4 regions of the Janthinobacterium sp. GW822-FHT07H11 genome follow, and region 1 is predicted to be linked to each of the others. Evidence: predicted binding sites of a transcription regulator. Region 1 holds the regulator's gene; each other region holds the start of a gene.

The links. Region 1 encodes sigma-54, which starts transcription at its own class of promoters, with help from an activator protein. Its sites were predicted from a motif close to TGGCANGNAANCTGCTTT; they were not measured.
Region 2: AC3RCJ_RS06215 (beta-propeller fold lactonase family protein) is a predicted target of sigma-54. The motif match lies at 2,653-2,670, and genes of this name have one in related genera.
Region 3: AC3RCJ_RS20550 (EDSAP-1 family PEP-CTERM protein) is a predicted target of sigma-54. The motif match lies at 2,070-2,087, and genes of this name have one in related genera.
Region 4: AC3RCJ_RS12690 (CmpA/NrtA family ABC transporter substrate-binding protein) is a predicted target of sigma-54. The motif match lies at 2,866-2,883, and genes of this name have one in related genera.

What each region holds. Positions count from the first base shown of each region.
Region 1 is NZ_CM179507.1:901,227-905,636, forward strand. It holds gene lptC (LPS export ABC transporter periplasmic protein LptC) at 1-571, shown strand, start outside; gene lptA (lipopolysaccharide transport periplasmic protein LptA) at 597-1,175, shown strand; gene lptB (LPS export ABC transporter ATP-binding protein) at 1,175-1,930, shown strand; gene AC3RCJ_RS04005 (RNA polymerase factor sigma-54) at 1,935-3,413, shown strand; gene hpf (ribosome hibernation-promoting factor, HPF/YfiA family) at 3,483-3,845, shown strand; gene AC3RCJ_RS04015 (enoyl-CoA hydratase/isomerase family protein) at 3,973-4,410, shown strand, end outside.
Region 2 is NZ_CM179507.1:1,384,918-1,389,327, reverse strand. It holds gene adh (aldehyde dehydrogenase) at 1-1,294, opposite strand, end outside; gene AC3RCJ_RS06215 (beta-propeller fold lactonase family protein) at 1,632-2,588, opposite strand; gene AC3RCJ_RS06210 (TonB-dependent receptor family protein) at 2,793-4,410, shown strand, end outside.
Region 3 is NZ_CM179507.1:4,667,563-4,671,972, reverse strand. It holds gene AC3RCJ_RS20555 (EDSAP-1 family PEP-CTERM protein) at 1-882, opposite strand, end outside; gene AC3RCJ_RS20550 (EDSAP-1 family PEP-CTERM protein) at 1,018-1,995, opposite strand; gene AC3RCJ_RS20545 (nucleotide disphospho-sugar-binding domain-containing protein) at 2,182-3,387, opposite strand; gene AC3RCJ_RS20540 (hypothetical protein) at 3,586-3,759, shown strand; gene AC3RCJ_RS20535 (hypothetical protein) at 3,971-4,108, shown strand; gene AC3RCJ_RS20530 (hypothetical protein) at 4,238-4,410, shown strand, end outside.
Region 4 is NZ_CM179507.1:2,823,162-2,827,571, forward strand. It holds gene AC3RCJ_RS12675 (TonB-dependent siderophore receptor) at 1-1,097, opposite strand, end outside; gene AC3RCJ_RS12680 (FecR domain-containing protein) at 1,192-2,196, opposite strand; gene AC3RCJ_RS12685 (sigma-70 family RNA polymerase sigma factor) at 2,193-2,711, opposite strand; gene AC3RCJ_RS12690 (CmpA/NrtA family ABC transporter substrate-binding protein) at 2,956-4,134, shown strand; gene cobA (uroporphyrinogen-III C-methyltransferase) at 4,149-4,410, shown strand, end outside.

The DNA.
Region 1 (4,410 bases):
TACCGTGCTGGGCGCGATCGTGTTCGCGTTGGGCAGCTTCTGGCTGCTCGAAGTGATGAACAAGAATAGCCAGGATATCAATGCCAGCAAGCATCTGGACGAGCCCGACTATTTCGTCACCAATTTCAGCCTGGTGCGCATGGACTTGACGGGCAAGCCCAGCTATATCGTGTCCGGTACCAAGCTCACGCACTATCCGGCCGATGATTCCTCCGATATCGACCAGCCCTTCGTGCGCAAGCTGACGCCCGACATGCCGCCGATGAACATGAACGCGGAACTGGCGCATATCGACCAGGGCAATACCCGGCTGCAATTGCACCGCAAGGTCGTGATCGACCGCGTCGCCAGCCCGAAGGCGCAAAACATGACGCTCAAGACGGAGGCGCTGACGGTATTTCCCGATGAGGAGCGCATGGTCACGGACGTGCCCGTCGATCTGCTGATGGGGGCCTCGCGCATCACGGGCGTGGGCATGGCCGCCAATAATGCCACGGGCGTGGTGGAAGTGCAGCAGGCGCTGCGCATCGTCTATCCGCCCAAGCCGCGCAAGAGCGCTGCGGCCAAATGACAGAATGCAAACAAGGAACCCTAATATGAAGAACATCTTGCTGTTGACCCTATTTTCGCTGGCCGTGATGGGCAGCGCGCATGCCGAGAAAGCCGATTCCGAAAAGGAAGCCGTCATTACGGCCCAGCGCGGCCAGGTCGATGACGTCAAGCAGACGCGCACCTTGACGGGCGACGTGGTGCTGGTCAAGGGGACCCTGACCATGAAGGCGGGCCGCGCCCTGATCACGGAAGATCCGCAGGGTTATCAGTTCATTACCTTCTGGGCCGATCCGGGCAAGCTGGCCACCTTCCGCCAGAAGCGCGATGGCGCCGGCGACCTGTGGGTGGAAGGCGAGGCGGAGCGCGTGGAATACGATAACAAGACGGAAGTGGTGAAACTGTTTTCCAAGGCCAAGCTGACGCGCCTGGAGGGCAGCAAGCCCACCGACGTGGCCAATGGCGCCTTCATCTCGTATGACAGCCGCAAGGAAGTCTTCACGATGGAAAATAGCGACAGCGGCACCAGCACCCCGGGCGCCGGCAGCGTGCGCATGGTGATCCAGCCGAAGAACAAGGCACCGGCGGAGAAAGCGCCTGCCGCTCCCGCGCCAGGAAAGAAATAATGGAAAATACACGTTGCGGCAGCACCTTGATCGTTCGCGGGCTGCAGAAAACCTATGGCAAGCGGCAAGTCGTGCATGACGTGTCGCTGCAGGTCGAATGCGGCGAAGTGGTGGGCCTGCTGGGCCCCAACGGCGCCGGCAAGACCACCTCGTTCTACATGATCGTCGGCCTGGTGCCATCGGACGGCGGCAGCATCGATATCAGCGGCGTGGATATTTCCAGCCTGCCGATCCACCGCCGCGCGCAGATGGGCCTGTCCTACCTGCCGCAGGAAGCGTCCGTGTTCCGCAAGCTGACGGTGGAGGACAATATCCGCGCCGTGCTGGAAATCCAGACCGTCGAAGGCCGCCCCCTGAAGAAGGCCGAGATCGAGGAGCGCCTGGATAAATTGCTGGCCGACTTGCAGATTGAAAAACTGCGCGAAAACCAGGCGCTGTCCCTGTCGGGCGGCGAGCGCCGCCGCGTGGAAATCGCCCGCGCGCTGGCCACCGATCCGCGTTTCGTGCTGCTCGACGAGCCGTTTGCCGGCGTCGATCCGATCGCCGTGATCGAGATCCAGCGCATCGTGCGTTTCTTGAAAGAGCGCAATATCGGCGTGCTGATCACCGATCATAATGTGCGCGAGACGCTCGGTATTTGCGACCGCGCCTACATCATCAACCAGGGCTCGGTGCTGGCGTCGGGACGCCCCGACGACATCATCGCGAACGAGTCGGTACGCCGGGTCTATCTGGGCGAACATTTCCGCATGTGAGCCAATGAAACAATCATTGCAGCTGCGCACTTCGCAGCATCTGGCACTGACGCCGCAGTTGCAGCAATCGATACGCCTGCTGCAATTATCGACCCTGGAATTGCACCAGGAACTAGAGCAATTGCTGACGGATAATCCCTTGCTCGAACGCCTCGACGATCCGCTCGACCGTTCGCTGCGCCTGTTGTCCGACGGCGCCTTGAGCTCCACGGCCGCGCCGGCCGAAGCGCCGCCCCAGCCGCCGGGCCAGGAAGCGCCTGCGGCGCCGGCCGAAGCGGAAACCTTCGACGGCGACGGCGCCGACAGCCCGCCCGCCATGGATGGCGGCGACAGCGACTGGAGCGAGGCGAGCCGGGGCAAGGCGCCCGACGACGAAGATGCGCGCCCGCAGCTGGAAGCCCATCACTGCACCCTGCGCGAGCACCTGATGGAGCAGATGCGCGTGACGGTGCTCGAGTTGCGCGACCGCGCGCTGGTCGAGCTGATCATCGACGCGCTCGATGACAACGGCTACCTGGAAGAGTCGCTCGACGACATCCTGGCGCGCCTGCCGGAAGAGCTGGAAATCGACGCCGACGAGCTGCGCACGGCCCTGTCGCTGCTGCAAAGTTTCGATCCGCCGGGCGTGGGCGCGCGCAATGCATCCGAATGCCTGGCGCTGCAGATCAAGCGCTTGCCGCACGTCGCCCTGGTGACGCGGCGCATGGCCCTCGTCATCGTGGAAAAGCACCTGGCCTGGTTTGCCCAGCGCGATTTCAACAAGCTGAAAAAGGCCCTCGATTGCGACGAGGAAGACTTGCGCGAGGCGCAGACGGTGATCCGCCTGTGCAACCCGCATCCGGGCGCCGTGTTCGCTTCCGACGTGTCCGACTACGTGGTGCCCGACGTGGTCGTCAAACGGGCGCGCAATGGCTGGCAGGTCACCCTGAACAACGACGTCATGCCGCGCCTGCGCGTGAACGCCATGTACGCCAATTTATTGAAACAGGGCAAGGGCGAAGGCGCCATGGGCGCGCAGTTGCAGGAAGCCAAGTGGCTGATCAAGAACATGCGCCAGCGCTTCGACACCATCCTGCGCGTGGCGCAGGCGATAGTAGAAAGACAAAAGAACTTTTTCTCGCATGGCGCCGTTGCCATGCGCCCCCTTGTGCTCCGTGAAATAGCTGATACACTGGGTTTACACGAGAGTACTATCTCGCGGGTAACAACCCAAAAGTACATGCTGACCCCGCATGGCATGTTTGAGTTGAAATATTTCTTTGGTAGCCACGTCGCCACCGAAGCGGGGGGTGAAGCATCGTCGACGGCGATACGGGCATTGATCGTGCAACTGACAGGAGCAGAAGACCCTAAAAATCCTTTATCCGACAGTAAGATTGCGGACATGCTGGGGGAACAAGGCATGGTGATTGCGCGACGTACTGTTGCCAAATACCGGGAAGCGTTGAAAATTCCGCCAGTGAGTCTGCGTAAGTGCTTGTAGTTTTTTCGGTTCCTCTGCGGGCCGGAATCGATGGACACCGCACGAACCCGATCATCTTTAGGAGTGTGTATGAATCTCACCATCAGCGGACATCATCTCGAAGTGACACCAGCCATCCGTGAATACGTACAAACGAAGCTGGAACGCGTGAAACGTCATTTCGATCAAGTCATCGATATCGCCGTGATTCTGACCGTGGATAACCTCAAAGAGAAAGAAAAACGTCAAAAGGCCGAAGTCAACCTGCGTCTGAGTGGCAAGACCGTCTATGTGGAAAGCCTGGCACACGACTTGTATGCCGCAATCGATACCCTGATCGACAAGCTCGACAGGCAAGTGATGAAATACAAAACCAAAGTGCAAGGGCACGGTAAAGAGGCGATCAAGCATCTGCCAGACAACTCAGAGGAAGACGCCGTCGTCGCCGTCTAAGGCCACCGGCTTCCCCCAGTTGTGATCAACTAAGGGCGCAGATTGCGCCCTTTTTTGCGTCCTGCGGAACGCAATGCCCATGGTGAAAGCGCTAGAATGCGCCATCCTCACTTCTTTCCCTTCTGCCATGAGCGACTTCGTCCAGACCTCCATCCGCCACCGCACGGGCCATATCGTGCTCGACCGCCCGAAAGCCTTGAATTCGCTGTCGCTGGAGATGGTGCGTGCCCTGAGCGCCGCCCTGCTGGCCTGGCGCGACGACCCGCAGGTGGACGCCGTGGTGATACGATCGAGCAGCGAAAAAGCCCTGTGCGCCGGTGGCGACATCCGTTTCTTTTACGACGCGGGCCTGGCCACGCCGCAGGGTGGCAGCGCGCTGCTGGAAGATTTCTTTACAGAAGAATATGCTTTAAATCATTTAATTCATTTCTATCCGAAACCGTATATTGCCGTGATGGATGGCGTCGTGATGGGCGGCGGCATGGGCGTGGCCCAGGCAGGCCCCGGCAACCGCTTGCGCATCGTCACGGACCGCACGCGCATGGCCATGCCGGAAGTCAATATC
Region 2 (4,410 bases), 480 kb from region 1:
CGCCCAGGCCGTACAGGGTGTCGTTGGCAATGGCCAGCGCGTCGGCTTCATCCTTGAAGGTGGTCACGGACACGACCGGCCCGAAAATCTCTTCCTGGAAGATGCGCATCTTGTTGTGGCCCTTGAACACGGTCGGACGCACGTAGTAGCCGCCTTCCAGGTCGCCCGCCTGCGTGTGGCGCTCGCCGCCGGCCAGCACTTCAGCGCCTTCCTGGCGGCCGATGTCGAGGTAGGACAGGATTTTTTCCAGCTGCTCCTGCGATGCCTGCGCACCGATCATGGTGGACGAGTCGAGCGGATTGCCCTGCTTGATGGCGGCCACGCGTTTGAGCGCGCGCTCGATGAATTTCTCGTAGATCGATTCCTGGATCAGCACGCGCGATGGGCAAGTGCACACCTCGCCTTGATTCAGCGCAAACATCGCAAAGCCTTCCAGGCACTTGTCGAAATACTCGTCGTCCGCATCCATCACGTCTTCAAAGAAGATGTTCGGCGACTTGCCGCCCAGTTCCAGGGTGACGGGAATCAGGTTTTGCGCGGCGTAGCCCATGATCAGGCGGCCCGTGCCCGTTTCGCCCGTGAAAGCGATCTTGGCGATGCGCTTGCTCGAGGCCAGCGGCTTGCCCGCTTCCAGGCCGAAACCGTTGATGATGTTCAGCACGCCTGGCGGCAACAGGTCGCCGATCAGCTCGATCAACACCATGATGGAAGCGGGGGTTTGCTCGGCCGGTTTCAGGACCACGCAATTGCCGGCGGCCAGGGCTGGCGCCAGTTTCCACACGGCCATCAGGATAGGGAAATTCCACGGAATGATCTGGCCCACGACGCCCAGCGGCTCATGGTAGTGATAGGCATAGGTTTCCGAGTCGATTTGCGCGACGGAACCTTCCTGCGCACGGATGCAGCCGGCAAAGTAACGGAAATGGTCGATGGCCAGCGGAATGTCGGCATTCATCGTTTCGCGGATGGGCTTGCCGTTGTCGATGGTTTCCGCCGTGGCGATCAGGCTCAGGTTCTGTTCGATGCGGTCGGCGATGCGGTTCAGGATATTGGCGCGCTCGGCAGGCGAAGTCTTGCCCCAGGCATCCTTGGCGGCATGCGCGGCGTCCAGCGCCAGCTCGACGTCTTCCGTCGTGGAACGGGCGATTTCGCAAAACGGCAAGCCCGTGATCGGCGTGATGTTGGGAAAGTATTCACCTTTTACTGGGGCAACGAATTTGCCGCCGATGTAATTGTCATAGCGTTGTTTGAAGGGATTGGCTACGCCCAGTTTGCTGATGTCTGCGAGATTCATGTCGTCCTCTATCGGGTTAATTAGAATGGAAGTGCTGTAATTAAAATCAAACGTCCTGGTACAGATGGGGTAAGTACACGGAGTCTTCCGCAAATGCCGTGCCAGCTCGCCGCCTGCCTACAAAATTAGCGCGTTTTACCCCTGATGCAAGGGGGAAGCGCCTGAATCGGCGCTGTTTTCAGCATGCATGCCCCTGAGTCCCGGGCACGGCCACCTGTTTGCGTTTTGAACAGGGCGGCGGCGTCCTGTTCCAATCCGTGCCAGCCCTGCTGCTGCGCCCCTGCGCCGCTGCACAATGGAACAGGTGTACCAGACTGGAACACCTGTTCCTGTTCCGCTACCGAATCACCACGCCCCACGGCAATTCACCAACGGTAATATCAGCCACCTTGCGCGCAGTGGCCGTATCGATGACGGAAACGCTGTTCGAACGGCCATTGGCCACGTACAGCTTGCTCCCGTCCGGCGTGATGGCCATGTTCCACGGACGCTTGCCGACGGCAATAGTGGCCGTCACTTGGTTGCTGGCCGTATCGATCACCATCACCGTGCCGTCCGTGCCATTCGATACATACACTTGCTTGCCGCCGGGATGGACGACGATGCCATTCGCATTCTTGCCTGCAGGAATGGTGGCGACGGCCTTGCGCGCGGCCATGTCGATGACGTAGACGGCATTGACCAGTTCGCACGCCACATAGGCACGGCCGGAGTCCGGACTGAAACCGATACCGCGCGGACGCAGTCCCACGGCGATGGACGCCACCTGGCGGCGTTGCGCGACATCAATGACATCGACTTGCTCGGCCTCTTCGGCGCTGACCAGCAGCCAGCGCCCGTCCGGGCTGAAGACCGCATGCTCCGGGTTGCGCCCCTCTACCTTGATATCGGCGAGCACGACGCCGGTCTGGCCATCGAGCAGGGCCACGCTATTGTTTTCCTCGACGGCCACGGCGACGTAACTGCCGTCTTGCGAGGCGCTCACGCCTTCGGGTGACTTGCCCAGCGCCACCGTGCGCACGGGCGTGCCAGCCGCGTTATCGATCAGCAGCAAGGCGCTGCTGGCCGCGTCCGTGACAAACAATTGCCGCCCGGTGGGATCGGCGGCAATGCCGCGCGGACGCTTGCCCGCCGCGATCTGGCGTACCACCTGGTCGGTGGCCGTATCGATCACGCTCAAGGTGCCCGATTTTTCATTGGGGACATAGGCAAAAGGAGCGGCCTGGAGAGCAGTACTGGCAAGCGCGGGCAACAGCCAGCACACCTGGCGCAAGCGCGGGAAGAAGTTGGGCATAATCACCTTTTCAATGGCAAAACACAGGAAAAGCGCGCGGCATCGGCGCCTCTGATAATTGCTGTATGCAAACGCCGTGCCACTGACACGCGTATAATTTCAGCCCACCAATGGAGACATGGCAGGCATATTGCTTGATAAGACTATGCAGACCTGTGCCGCTCACGCGCTCAAGCAGGCTTTTATTCACATTGGAGAATCCGCATGCAGCATCGTTTCCGCCTGAACACCATCGCCAGCCTGTTTGTCGCCGGCAGCGCCACCCTCGCCCCCCATGTCTTCGCTGCCGAGTCCGCTGACCTGGCCGCCGGGCAACTCATGGATACGGTGGTCGTCAGCGGCAGCCGCATCGCCCACCCGAGCCAGGAAGTGCCGGCCTCGATCGACGTGGTCGACAGCGCCCGCATCCAGGATGGGCAAATCCGCGTCAATGCCTCGGAAGCGCTGGCCGCCGTGCCCGGCCTGGTGGTGCAGAACCGCCAGAACTATGCGCAAGACCTGCAGATTTCGTCGCGTGGCTTCGGCGCCCGCTCGGCCTTCGGCGTGCGCGGCGTCAAGCTGATCAGCGATGGCATTCCTGCCAGCATGCCCGATGGCCAAGGCCAGGCCGCCACCTTCAACCTCGATACGGCCGAGCGCATCGAAGTGCTGCGCGGACCGTTTTCTGCCATCTATGGCAACCACTCGGGCGGCGTGATCCAGCTGTTCTCCAAGGATGGGCAAAATCCCCCATCCGTCGAATTGAACGTGACGGGCGGCAGTTTCGGCACCAGCAAGGTGGACCTGTCGGCGCAAGGCCAGGCAGGCGGCATCGGCTACGTGCTCGACGGTTCGCGCTTCCGCACGGACGGCTTCCGCGACCACAGCGCCGCCACGCGCGAACAGGCGTTCGGCAAGATCACGGTCAAGCCGAATGCGGACAGCAAGCTGACCATCGTTGCCAACAGCCTGCACCAGGGCAATACGCAAGATCCGCTGGGCGCCACCTGGCCCACGTTTGCCCGCGACCCGCGCGCCGGTGAAATCGATGCGAGCGACACGCAAACCCCGAAACGCACCCTGGCCGAACGCTACAACACGCGCAAGAGCATCGACCACCAGCAGATCGGCGCCACCTATGAACAGTCGTTCGGCGATGACCGCCTGCATGTAATGGTGTATGGCGGCAACCGCGATGTGATCCAGTACCAGGCATTCACCAAGGGTTTCCAGGCGCCAGCCAGCCATTCGGGCGGCGTGGTCGACTTCCAGCGCCAGTTCTACGGCATCGACACCAACTGGCTGCACGTCAACCAGCTGGCTGGCGGCAAGCTGAGCACCACCATCGGCATCGATTACGGCCGCTCCAGCGATGACCGCACCGGCTATGAGAATTACATTGGCAATACCTTTGGCGTGAAGGGCAAGCTGCGCCGCGACGAGCAGGATGTCGTCTCCAGCCTCGATCCGTATCTCCAGATGGAATGGCAAAGCGGGCCATGGCTGCTCAGCGCAGGTTTGCGCTACAGCAAGATGAAAGTGTCGGTCAACGACCACTTCCTCGGCAATGGCAACGACAGCGGCAGCCTGGAATACAGCCACACGACGCCCGTGCTGGGCCTGCTGTATAAACTGACGCCGAACGTCAACGTCTACGCCAGCGCCGCGCGCGGCTTCGAAGCGCCCACCCTGAACGAACTGTTTTACTCGGGTACGGGCGGCGGCTTCAATTACCAGCTGAAACCGGCCACCAGCACCAACCTGGAAGCGGGCATCAAGGCCAGGATCAACAACAATACGCATGTGAACGCGGCTGTGTTCCAGATCAAGACCAACGACGAAC
Region 3 (4,410 bases), 2.6 Mb from region 1:
GGCGCTATTGACCATGTTCAAGACCAAGGTGTAGTTGCCTTCCAGCAGGTTATTGGTGACGGCGCTGAACTGGCCGCCGCAATCCGTGCCCGTGCCCGTGCCGGCGGGGGCGCCGCAGCCGGCCGGGTCGTAGGTGAACAGGCTGCCGCTGGTGAGCGGGCTTTGCGCGTAGCCGGTATTGAGGTTGGCGCTGTCGGCCAGTTCGGTGCCGCCCAGGATGCCCGAGCCGAGGCTGCCGTCGGGCGCCCAGTTGAAGACGAGCTGGCCGTGTTCATCGATGAGGCTGATGGTCAGCGCCATGTTGGCGGAGGCCGACGAGCCGACGCCGGCCAGTGCGTCCAGGTATAGCTGCATGTAGGGAAAGGCCTGGAAATTGAATGCCAGAGTGGCGCCAGGCTCGCCAACCACGACATGGATGGCCATGGCGGTGGTCGAGCCATTGCGTCCCGACGCGTCGGCGCTGCCCGCGCCCGCCAGGAAGGTTTCCGCCACATTCACCGTGTGCGTGCTGGTCGAGCCGGGCGGGAAGGGGGGAATCTGCGAGCTGAGGATTTGCGCGTCGCCGCGCGCGTACGAGGCGGGGCCCATGCCCTGGCGCGAAAAATCGTTCTGGCCCTTGCGCACGTCGCCGCGCGTCGCCTGTGGCGCATCGATCTCGTTGCTGCCGCCCCGTATCACGTTGCTGCCATTGAGGCTGGCGGTGGTGCGTGACAAGTCGATATTGTTGACCAGGCTAATGGAGCCGCTGGGATTGCTGATGGTGAGGCCAAAGACATTGATGTAGGAATAGCCGTAGGCGGCTGCCTGGGCGCTATCGGCGCCGCCCAGCAGGAACAGGGCCAGCACGGCGGCCGCAAGGCGGGTACGGAAAAAAATCATCATGGACATCCTCGTGGGCTGGTGACGGCTGTGCCGGGCGGCGCATGCCGGCACGCGCTGTAAGGAAAGCCGACAGTGCCGCCGCATAAAAAAGGCGAGGAGACTTCCCTCGCCTGTGAGTGCCCCCTGTTGCATGGTTCAGGCTGCGACCTTCCGGCGGCTGGCGTAGCCCAGGCCGGCCAGGCCCAGGCCCAGCAGTGCCAGGGTGCCCGGTTCCGGTGCCTGCTTGACCAGGTCCACGCTTTCCACCATGTTCAGGGTCAGCGTGTAGTTGCCGGTTGCCAGCGCACCCGTCACGGCGCTGAAGTTGCCGCCGCAAGCCGTACCCGTGCCCGTGCCCGTGGGCGTGCCGCAACCGGTCGGGTCATACGTAAACAGGTTGCCGCGCGTCAGGAAGTTGGTCGCCAGGCCGGTGTTCAGGTTGGCCGCATCGGCCGACTCCGTGCCGCCGAAGATGCCGGAGCCGATCACGCCGTCGGGGGTCCAGTTGAAGACGGTGGCGCCCGTCGAGTCCGTGATGGTGAAGGTGACCACCAGGTTGGCCGTCGCGGTGGACAACTGGCCCACGTTGCTTTGCAGGAAGACCTGCATGAAGGGCGATGACAGGAAGTCGAAGCTCAGGGTGGCCGTTGGCGAGCCGACCACGAAGTTCACCGAGAAGCCCGTGGTCGAGCCGTTGCGGCCGGATGCATCGGCCGTGCCGGCGGGGCCGTCCAGGTGGGCTTCGGCCACGTTGACCGCTTGCGTGGAAGTGGAGCCGGGCGGGAACGAAGGGAACTGCGTGCTGACGATCTGCGCGTCGCCGCGCGAATAGTTGCCGGAAGGGCCTTGTTGCGTAAAGTCGTTTTCCCCCTTGGTCACGGCACCGACGGCGGCGCGCGGCGAATCGAGCAGGCCGGGACCGCCGTTGATGACGCTCACGCCATTGAGCGTGGCCGTGGCGCGCGAGATGGTGGTGCTGTTCAAGGCCGTGATGGAACCGGTGGTGGCGGCGATCTGCAGGCCAAAGATATTGTTGTAGGAATAGCCATAGGCGCCCGCCTGTGCGCTACCGGCGGCGCACAGCATGGCCAGTGCCGCCGCAGCCGGAATCAATTTCAGTTGAGACAGTTTCATTTTGCTTACCTCGCGTCATGTGGTTGGATGGAAGTCTTGCCTGAGCCCTGTCGGCAGGTGCTCATGGCCTGTCATAAGCGACTTCCATGCCAAGGCAATCGCTGCCTTGCAAATCAAGGACTTGCAGTGGATTTGTTGACTTGTCGCCGGTGTTTTCAGCGGCGCTGTAAGAAAAGCCGACGCCGTTCAGGGCTGGCTGTTGCGTGGCGGCGCCAGCAGTGCCTGCATGCTGGCCAGCAGGCGTTCGGCCGGGACATGGGCGTGGAAGGCCGAGGCCAGCTGCCGCGCCGCCAGCCGGGCCTGGCCATCGTCCAGCAAGCGCGTGGCGGCATGGCGCACGGTCGTTTCCTGGAAGCGGTCGGCGCGCAGCAGGACGCCGGCGCCGCTGGCGGCGATGCCGTGCATGTTGAGGAACTGGTCGAGGTTGCCTGCGATGCCGATCACGGGCACGCCCGCCGTCAGCGCCTGCTGGCTGGTGGGGCTGCCGCCGTTGCAGATCACCAGGCTGGCGCGCCGGGCGGCGGCGTCGCCGGGCAGGAAGGGGGCGACAAAGGCGTTCGGCGGCACGGCGTCGACGCGGATGGTGCCGGCCGTGGCCGCCAGCACGGTGACGGGCAGCGGCGCCAGCGCGCGCAGCACGCGCGGCAGCAACTCGCCCTGGCCGGAACTGCCCAGGGTGACATAGATGATGGGCCGTCCGCTGCTGAGCTCGGGCCGTTGCCACCAGGGCGGCAGTTCCAGCGGCGGCGCCCAGATGACGGCGCCCAGGTAGGCGTGGCTGTCCGGCATGGCGTGCGGCGGGAACAGTGGCGGGATATCCGCATACAGGGTGCGGTCGGCATCCGTGTAGGTGCGGCGCAGGTCGCTGCCCAGGGACGGCAGGCCATGGCGGCGGCGCACGCGGTTCAGGGGCACGGCGTGCGAGGCGAAGGCCAGCGGGCGTATCAGGCGGAACAGGGGGTTGGCCAGCCAGATGGGCAGCGCGCGCGTCAGCGGCAGGCTGGGCACCGTGTAGTGCTGGCGCACGTAGGGGCTCCAGTAGGCGTTGCTGATGGTAATGTAGGGAATGCGCTGCAGGCGCGCGCTGACCGAGAGCGAAAGCCGGAAGTCGCCGATCACGAGGTCCGGCTGGACGGCCTGCAACAGCTGCAGGTCGTCTTGCACATAGTTGAGCAGGGTGCGCTCCGTGTAGACGGGCTTGCCGTTCGCCAGTGCCTGCAGGAATTGCCGCGATCCGATGCTGTCGATGCGCCAGCGCCGGAACGCCGTCTGCTGGAAGCAGAAGTCGTAGCCGTCGGCGCAGGCAAAGTGAACCTCGTATTTATCCTCCGGCAGCGCTTGTGCCAGGCTCAGCGGCCGACCGACATGGGCCAGGGTGACAGCTTCGGCCATAAAAAGGATTTTCTGGCGTGCCATTGCGGGAGCTGGAGATAAAGGTGGTGGCAAGGTGGTGGTGAAGGTGGTGGCGCATGCGCCAGTCAGGTTGGATCATCGCCGCGCCGATTGGTTCCCCCGCGTGCGACGTGGCTGGCCGCTTGCGGGCGCCGTGTTTTTTTGCCGTGGGCTAGAGTAGGGGGAAAGGAGATCACCATGCACCCATTGCCCACGCATTCGCCGCTGCGCGCCCACAGCACGCCGGAACCCGACATTCCGCCGCCGCCGGAAGGCGATCCGCTCACGCCGCCACCGGAAAAATTGCCGGACATCGATCCGGTACCGGTCGAGGAACCGACGCCGCCATCACCGCCCGTCAAGATGGCTTGACGCGCGCGCCAGGGCCTGGCCGCGCTGTTTATTTCTGGTCGGAAATGACACGCGCAGGCGGCGCAGGCGCTGCGCCATTTAAACAACAGAATGGCGGATAAATGTTTCCAGTTGGATATAAAAACGCGCTCTTACTGCTGTGTGTCATGCGGCCGTCACGATTCTGTTCTTATAATGAGACATCATAAAAATTCTTGTACAGGAGACCATCATGGGCAATTCCTTGCATAACAAAATTTATCTGGGACGGCGGCCCGTGCTGACCAGCAAAAGCCTGGCGGCGCTGGCGCTCGCTGGCGCCGTGGCCGGTTGCGGCCTGGCGTGGCTGCTGTTGCGTACCTTCAAATAAACGCGCTCCTTGCCGCATTTCAGTCGGCCATCCGCCTGGCGGGCGGCCACTGAATTGCGTTGCCTGTTGCCGATGCGCAGCGGGGCGCGTACCATGGGGGCCGAACACCTGGCCTTTTATGGAAAAGTAATGAAGAACGAGAAATTAACGACCGATGAATATGACGCGCTGGAGCAAGTTGCACGCGGCATCAAGACCGAGCGCCCCAGCGCCTGCGTTGCCCGCAATGCCAAGCGCCTGTCCGGCCTGAAGCTGCTCAGCTATGCCCGCGATGGCCGCCTGTCCATCACCGAGAAGGCACA
Region 4 (4,410 bases), 1.9 Mb from region 1:
GTACTATAGCGGGGCAAGCCCGGCCAGGTTCCCTTGTCATGCGTGCGCTGTTCGCGAGCGCCGATGGCCAGCATGGCACCGGGTGCGATATCGGCTTCCAGTACACCATAGATGAGCGGCTTTTCCGTCGCGCGGATGGCCGTGAAGTATTTGCGGTTTTCATAGGCGACGACGACGCGTCCTCGCAACTTGCCGTCGAACGCCAGCGGGCCGGAAGCATCGAAGTCGCTGCGGTAATTGTTCCAGCTGCCGGCCGATACGCTGGCATTGAACTGCGGCGCGGCAGTAGGCATCTTGCGCACGAGATTGACTGCGCCACCTGGATTGCCCGTGCCGTTCAGCAAACCTGCCGCGCCGCGCAGGATTTCCACACGATCATATTCCGCCAGGTCGGCCGCGATGCTGGCGGAAAAGCCCGTATCCATGGGTGCCCCCCCATCGAGCTGGTAGCTACTGATTTCAAAGCCACGTGCATACAGCTTTTGTATCAGGAAAGTATTGTCCTGTACGGTGATGCCGACGGCTTGTTCGGCTGCCTTGCTCAAGTCGCTGATATTCTGGTCGTCGAGGCGCTGGCGCGTCAGCACGGAGACTGTTTGCGGGTGTTCGCGCAAGGATTGGGCCGTCTTGCCTATGGTAATGACCGGCGTGGTATACGAAGCCGTGCCTTCTGTTTCGCCGTCGCGTCGGCCCGTCACGCGGATTTCACGCATGCTGATTTCCGTCGCCTGCGGCGCAGCCGCAGCCTTGCGCAACACATAATTGCCGTCGCCGCGTTGCTCCGCTTCCCAGCCGCTACCTTGCAGCAATTGCGCATAAGCCTGGTCGACTGTGTAGTTGCCGCGCAAGCCCGGCGAGCTCAGGCCTGACAGTTGCGAGGCATCGAAGGCGATGGCGACACCGGCCGCGCTGGCATAGCGGCTGATGGTGGCGCCCAGTGGCCCGGCGGGAATGTCGACGTTGCGGGCGGTGCTGCTGGCGTCAGCAGACGCGACGGCTGGCGTGAGTAGTGGCGCGGTGGCCAGCATGGCCAGCAGGACGGTGCGTACAGCGTGTGCGACGGCGGTGCGGCGCGCGATAATTGGTGCGGCGATCATGGAATTCCTTCAGGGTTAACGCGTCTTTCAGGACGCTTGCAGAAAGGAGGTCGGATCAGCGGCAAAAAAAGTGCACGCTTTGGGAATATATTTTTCAGGCGGGCAGCACGCGTACCCAGAAACGCGTGTGCATCACGATGTGCAGCGGGAAGCCGTTGGCCAGCACTTGCAGGGCGCGGTCGCTATCTGCCAGCGGGAAGTTGCCCGATATGCGCAGGTCGGCCACGCGCGGATCGCATTGCAGCACGCCCCGACGATAGCGTCCCAGTTCAGCCAGCAAGCGAGACAGCGGCATGTTGTCAACCAATAGACTGCCGTCCTGCCACGCGCCTGCGCCGAATGCGGCCGGCGCGGGGCCTTGCATGGCGCCGTCGGCGCCGATGCGCAATTGCTGGTCCGCTTGCACCAGCATGGGGCGCTGCTGTCCGCTGCGCACTTCCACGGCCTTTTCCAGTACGGTGACCAGCGTGCCTGCATGATCGCTGCGCACGAGGAAGCGCGTACCCAGCGCGCGGATGCGGCCATGTGGCGTATCTACCAGGAAAGGCCGGGCGCCATAGCCGATGGCCAGGTGGGGATCGGCGACCGTGCCGATGTAAATTTCACCCCTGCGCAGCAGCAGGCGGCGCTGCGCCTCGCCATAGGCCAGGTCCACGGCGCTATCCGTATCGAGCACGAGGCGCGAGCCGTCGGGCAAGATCAGGCGCCGCTGTTCGCCCGTTGCCGTGGATATGTCGGCCAGCATGGCCAGCCGCCATTCCCGCGCGGCGGGCTGGCGCCAGCCATGCCACGCGAGGCCGCTGGCACCCAGCACGGCCAGGGTGCCGCGCAGCACGCCGCGGCGCGATACCTGCGCAAGCCCGGTTTGCGCCGCAGCCTGCAAGGCTGGCGCGGCCAAGGCGCCGGGCACGCTGCCCAGTTGCCGTTGCATCGCTTCGATGCGTTGCCAGGCGGCGCCGTGGGCGGGATGTGCGTTGTGCCAGTGCTGCCAGCGCAACCGGTCTTCCGGCGTGACGTGGCCCGAGCACAGGCGCGCATACCAGGCGGAGGCCGCGCGCAGTGCGCGCAATTCCATGCGGGACAGGGCGCCCGCGCTCATGGTTCGCGCGCCGCTTGCAGCAGGCATACCTGCAGCACGGCCTTCGCCATGTAGTTGTTCACGCTGCGCAGGCTGATACCGAGCTCCTGCGCAATGCGGGCATAGCTGAGGCCCTCGAATTGCGACAGGATGAAGACTTGCTTGACTTTCGCGCCCAGGCCGTCGAGCAGCGCGTCGATCTCGTGCAGTGTTTCCAGCACGATGGCGCGCGCCTCGCACGACAGTTCCTGTGCTTGCGGCCATTGCGCCAAGGTTTCCAGGTAAGCCTGTTCCAGCGCACGGCGGCGGTAATGATCGACCACGACTCTACCGGCGATGGTCGCCAGGTAACTGCGCGGTTCGCGGATGGCTTCCGCATTGCGGTCGACCAGCAGGCGCACGAAGGTGTCGTGCGCCAGGTCGGCGACATCGCCCATATTGCCCAGGCGCGTGCGCAGCCAGCCTTTCAGCCAGCCGAGGTGTGCGCGGTAGAGCGTGCCGACAGGGTGGGTGGAAAGGGGGAGCGGGGCGGGCATGGGGCGTGACGGTCGTGAACGGAAAGGTCTTAAATCTAAATGGGAATTGTTCTCATTTTAACGAGGAAGGGTGCTTTGTGCAATGAGGCCGTGGCTTGCTCATCCGTTCCTGCCAGCCACGGCACGCTTTTGGTGCATATTTAACCCGCGCGTCTGGCACGGCTCTTGCAAGCTAAAGCACAGGGGCGCGGTTTGCGCAGGGAATGGTCAGCGGTATGTCGCAAAGTTAAGCAAGGACGCGGGTATGACAGAGGGAAAGGGCGCAAGCGCCCAGGTGATGCGCTGCATGCATCCGGAAAAACAGACGGTACGCATCGGCTACCTGCCGCTGACCGACTGCGCCTCGCTGGTGATGGCGTCGAGGCTGGGCCTCGACGAAAAATACGGCATCAAGATCGAACTGAGCCGCGAGATGTCGTGGGCCGGCGTGCGCGATAAATTGCATAACGGCGAACTCGACGCGGCCCATGTGTTGTACGGCCTCGTGTATGGCGTGCAGATGGGCATCGGCGGGCAGCAGAAGGACATGGCTGTCTTGATGAATCTCAATCACGGCGGCCAGGCCGTGACCCTGTCGGCGGCGCTGGCGCGCGAAGGCGCCCACGATGGTCCCAGCTTGGCGCGGCACGTGCGGGCTGCGGCGAGGCCCTTTGCGTTTGCACATACTTTCCCGACCGGCAACCATGCGATGCTGCTGCAATACTGGCTGGCCGCGCACGGCATCGATCCGCTGCGCGACGCGCGCGTGCTGACGGTACCGCCGTCGCAGATGGTGGCGGCCTTGCGCGCGGGCCAGATGGACGGTTTTTGCGCGGGCGAGCCGTGGGGCTACAAGGCCATCGTCGATGGCGTGGGCGTGACGGCCACCGCCAGCGGCGCCATCTGGCCCGACCATCCGGGCAAGGTGCTCGGTACCAGCGCGGCCTTTGCGCATGCGCATCCGAACACCTGCCGCGCCCTGATCGCCGCCGTGCTCGAGGCGGGGCGCTGGATCGACGCCAGCGACGCCAACCGGCTGGAAGTAGCCGCCACCCTGGCCGATCCCGCCTATTTGAATACGCCGCAGGAAATGCTGGCGCCGCGCATCCTCGGCCACTACCAGGACGGCCTGGGCAAGACGTGGAACGATACGCATGGCTTGAAGTTTTACGGCGCTGGCGCCGTGAACTTTCCGTATCTGTCGGACGGCATGTGGTTCATGACGCAGCACCGGCGCTGGGGCTTGCTGCGCGACGCACCCGATTACCTTGGCGTGGCGGGGCAGGTCAACCGCATCGACCTGTACCGCCAGGCGGCGGAGATGACGGCCACGCCCGTACCAAAAACCCCCATGCGCAGCTCGACCCTGTGCGACGGCGTCGTGTGGGATGGCAGCGCGCCGGAAGCGTACGCGGCGTCGTTTGCCATCGGCCATTTTTTCTGATTGGAGAGTCCAGCATGGCGCAACTTGGAAGCGTGACCCTGGTCGGCGCCGGTCCCGGCGATCCGGACCTGCTGACATTAAAAGCCGTGAAGGCCATCGCCAGTGCCGACGTGGTGCTGATCGACGACCTTGTCAACCCGGCCATCCTCGCGCATGCGGCGCAAGGCGCGCGCGTGGTCGAGGTGGGCAAGCGGGGCGGCTGCGCCTCGACGCCGCAAGCCTTCATCGAACGGCTGATGCTGGCCGAGGCGCGCGCGGGCCTGCACGTGGTGCGCC